2 regions of the Leuconostoc mesenteroides subsp. mesenteroides ATCC 8293 genome follow, and region 2 is predicted to be linked to the other one. Evidence: predicted binding sites of a transcription regulator. Region 2 holds the regulator's gene; the other holds the start of a gene.
What was found. Region 2 encodes HrcA, which represses chaperone genes, less so after heat shock. Its sites were predicted from a motif close to TTAGCACTCNNNNNNNNNGAGTGCTAA; they were not measured.
Positions count from the first base shown of each region.

Region 1: a site for HrcA is predicted at 987-1,013, ahead of groES (co-chaperone GroES). Genes of this name have one in related genera too.

Region 1 is NC_008531.1:1,735,479-1,737,688, reverse strand. Features, by position in the region: gene LEUM_RS08605 (DUF956 family protein) at 1-54, shown strand, start outside; gene LEUM_RS08600 (YitT family protein) at 84-917, shown strand; gene groES (co-chaperone GroES) at 1,041-1,325, shown strand; gene groL (chaperonin GroEL) at 1,354-2,210, shown strand, end outside.
Region 2 is NC_008531.1:1,332,633-1,334,842, forward strand. Features, by position in the region: gene grpE (nucleotide exchange factor GrpE) at 1-486, opposite strand, end outside; gene hrcA (heat-inducible transcriptional repressor HrcA) at 503-1,528, opposite strand; gene ribF (riboflavin biosynthesis protein RibF) at 1,650-2,210, opposite strand, start outside.

The DNA.
Region 1 (2,210 bases), 400 kb from region 2:
TTACGAACTGCATCCTTATGGGATACTATTCGGTCACGATTCAAACGCAAATAAATGAATGCCACAAACAATGAGGATATTAAATGAAAATACTTAAAAACTATCAAGCACTACGTTATATTGTTATTGTAATGGCACTCGAAATCGTAGCAATCAGCATTAACTTTTTTTATGCACCGGCAAAAGTTGCTGCTGGTGGCGCAACTGGATTGGCTATTTTAATTAACGAATTGGTGGGTTTTGATCGAGCAGCTACTGTGTTGATCGTCAATTTGATTATGATTGTTTTGGCAGCTGTTTTTTTGGATCGTGGTACCACAGCGCGAATTGCTTTTGGCAGTATTGTTTTGCCGGTGTTATTGAAAGTTACACCAAGTTTTCAAGTTTTACAAGATCGAACCTTTGCGGTGCTTGTTGGTGGTAGTATTTTTGCTGTTGGTGTAGCATTACTTTATCGAATTGATGCTTCTAGTGGTGGAACTGCAGTGCCTCCGATGATTTTTAAGAAGTATTTTCGCATTTCACCAGCTTTATCTCTGCTGGCAATTGATACAGTTGTTTCGTTAGGGAACTTGGTAACGCAAGGGTTAGAAGCACTGATTTTGGCGCTTTTTTCATTAGTTATTACTGCGGTTGTGATGAACTATATCGAAACTGGTTTGGATCGTCGTAAAATGGTCTACATTACAACAAATGATCGCATTGATGATTTGAAAAAATATTTGCTTGATGGTGACAAGGGCTTCACAATTATGGATGTTCGTGGCGGTTATATGGGTGATGGACGTGAAATGTTGATGGTGGTCCTTGATAATCATGAGTATAATCATTTTTTGCGTGGCATTCATCAAGTTGATCCGGAGGCTTTTACGATCGCTTATGATATTTCTGAGGCGCATGGAGGGACTTTTCTTTGATGACGTGACAACTAGATCACGTCTTTTTTGTTGACATTTTTGATGATAGTGTTATACTTAAAATTGTAATTAGCACTCACGTTTAAAGAGTGCTAAAAAAGAAAATCTCGGAGGTATGAATCCATGTTGAAGCCATTGGGTGATCGTGTGATTATTGAAGTAACGGAAGCTGCAGAAGAAACTGTCGGTGGGATTGTTTTGGCAAGTAATGCCAAGGACAAGCCTGTTACTGGTAAAGTTGTAGCTGCGGGTACGGGTTATGTCTTAAATGATGGCACAGTCCGTGATTTGACAGTTAAAGTCGGTGATGAAGTCTTGTTTGATAAGTATGCAGGACAAGAAGTGTCATTTGAAGGGCAAGATTACTTAGCATTGCACGAAAAAGACATAGTTGCAGTTGTCGAATAATTATCAAATCAAAGGAGATATTTAAATCATGGCTAAAGAATTAAAGTTTTCAGAAGATGCACGTGCAAAGATGAAGGCCGGTGTTGACAAGTTAGCTGATACAGTTAAAACGACTATTGGACCAAAGGGTCGTAATGTTGTTTTGGAACAATCATATGGTGCACCAACCATTACCAATGATGGTGTAACAATTGCTAAAGCAATTGAACTAGAAGACCATTTTGAAAATATGGGCGCTAAGCTTGTCGCTGAAGTTGCTTCAAAGACAAATGATATCGCAGGTGATGGTACAACAACCGCTACTGTTTTGACTCAAGCAATTGTCGGTGAAGGTTTGAAGAACGTGACTGCTGGTGCCAACCCAGTTGGGATTCGAACAGGCATTGAAAAAGCAACTGCAGCAGCCGTTGCAAAGCTGCATGAAATGTCACACACAGTTAATACTAAAGATGAAATTGCTCAAATTGCATCAATTTCAGCCGCCAATGAAGAAGTTGGTGAATTGATTGCTGAAGCAATGGATAAAGTTGGTAATGACGGTGTGATCACCATTGAAGAATCAAAGGGTATCGAAACAACACTTGATGTTGTTGAGGGTATGCAATTCGATCGTGGTTACATGTCACAATACATGGTGACTGACAATGACAAAATGGAAGCTAACCTAGATAATCCATACATCTTGATTACTGATAAGAAGATTGGTAACATTCAAGATATTTTGCCAGTATTGCAAAGTGTTGTTGAACAAGGACGTGCTTTGTTGATCATTGCTGATGATATTACCGGTGAAGCCTTGCCAACATTAGTTTTGAACAAGATGCGTGGTACATTCAATGTTGTTGCGGTTAAGGCACCAGGATTTGGTGATCGTCGTAAGGCACA
Region 2 (2,210 bases):
AGATTCAACTTCATCTGACTCAACACTTTGAATTGCTTGGTGCTTAGTTGGATCAAAAGATTCACCAATTTCACCCGTTGACGTAATACCATTGTCTGTTAAAGCTTGATTTAACGTCTTAAGCGTCATCTCCACACCTGTTTTAATTTGCTTTGACACTTCATCGTTAGCTTCAACTTGAAGGGCTCTTTCCAAATTATCAACGGCTGGCAATACTGCACTGGCTAATTTTTGTCCATCATACTTGCGTACATTTTGTAGTTCACGCGCATTGCGCTGTTGTATATTTTGAATTTCTGCTTGTGAACGTAATAATTTTTCTTCGAGGTTGTTAACTTGCTCTGTTAGCTTATCAATTTCCGCTTGTTTCGGATCAGGCTCCACCTGTAAATCATCAGCTTCAGATTCAATTTCTTCGGTCAAATTTTCATCAGTTTGATCAGAAATGTTCTTATCTTCTACAACTTCTTCGTTTTTTTCTGTCACAAGTGTGACCTCCTAGCTATGTATATTCAATCATTTTGCGACTTAACGCTTCACCAAACGCGTCTGTAAGCAACGTATTGGTACTATATGACATAGGAATTGGACCAAGTAAAGCAATAATACCACTTCCTTGATTTGGTACCAAAAATCCACGCGTAATCAAGCTGAACTCTGAAAGTAATGGCTCGCCAATCTCACGTCCAATTTTAACTTGAACATCTCGTGTTGGCGAAGCAATTTGTCTAACATCCTCAGCATTGTTCAAAAATTCCAACAGAGGCTTCACATCAGCGATATCTGTTTCTTTACTAAAGTCTAGAACATTCAATCGGCCGCCAATATGGACGTTATCTCCGTTCGATCGTGCTAACACGTCGCCAAATAGTTGCAAAAAAGCTGCCGGCGTTTTAATCATGCGACTCATTTGCGTAGGCAACTCATCAGACTGCATCATACGCAACACATCATTAACCGGTCGACCGACCATCTGATCATTGATGTATGCAACCATACTTTCTAACGATTCAATCGCCATTTCATTTGGTAATTTAAATGTCTGGCTAGTCACTTTACCATCATTAGTAACCAATACTGCAATCAGCTGATGGCCCTCCAATGGAACCAATCGAAATCCCGAAACTTTAATATCAATTCGCCTTGGCTTCAAAATTAACGCAGTATAACCAGTTAAATTTGATAAAGTCCTAGCTGTTTCGTCTAGCAAATCATCTATCTCATGGAAGTTTCCACGGAATGATTGAATGACCGCTTGTACATCGCGATCAGTCGATCTGCGTGTCATCATCAGGTGATCTAAATAATAACGATACCCTTCGTATGATGGTACACGACCAGCAGAAGTATGCAATTTTTTTATAAGATCATCGGATTCTAGCGCTGCCATTTCGTTACGAATCGTAGCAGAGCTAATTTTAATATCTAGATGTTCTTGTAGACTTTTTGAACCAACCGCATGCTCACGCTGTGTATACTCATAAATAATGGCGGTTAAGATTAACTTTTGTCGTTCTGTTAGCGCCATATTATCGACTCCTTTTAGCACTCACTATATCTAACTGCTAACACTTATTATAATACACTATTTGAGAAATAATGCAAGTCTTTTTAGCACTCTTTTTATAAGAGTGCCAAAAAACTGTATTTTATAATTTTGTATTAAAATAATGCCTTGTTTGTCTTGCATCTTCATTAAGTTGATCTATCAGTGCTTGAACGTTTTCAAATTTCACTTCACCACGCAGATAATGACACCATTGTATCTGAACAAACTCACCATATATTTCTTCTTGATAATCTAAAATGTTAATTTCAACTGTGATTGGACGAGCATCACCAAACGTCACATTGCGTCCGATGCTAGCCATTCCTAGATACCAAGTATCATATACTTTTATTTTTACAGCATAGATACCAATACCAGGCAGCCATTCCTCTTCAGGTGTTTGTATATTGGCAGTTGGGAAGCCTAATTCACGGCCTCTAGCTTCGCCATGGACGACTATACCTGATGTCGAATGGACACGACCAAGCTGCTGTGCGGCGCCATCTACGTTCCCCTGATCTAACATAGATCGAATTGTTGAAGAAGAAACTTTCTGATTATAATCATCAAATTCAGACACAGTAATAACATCAAAGCGATTAGTTGCATATGTTGCTAAATGTAGCATATCACTATCCGTTCCCGCTGCACCATACAAATG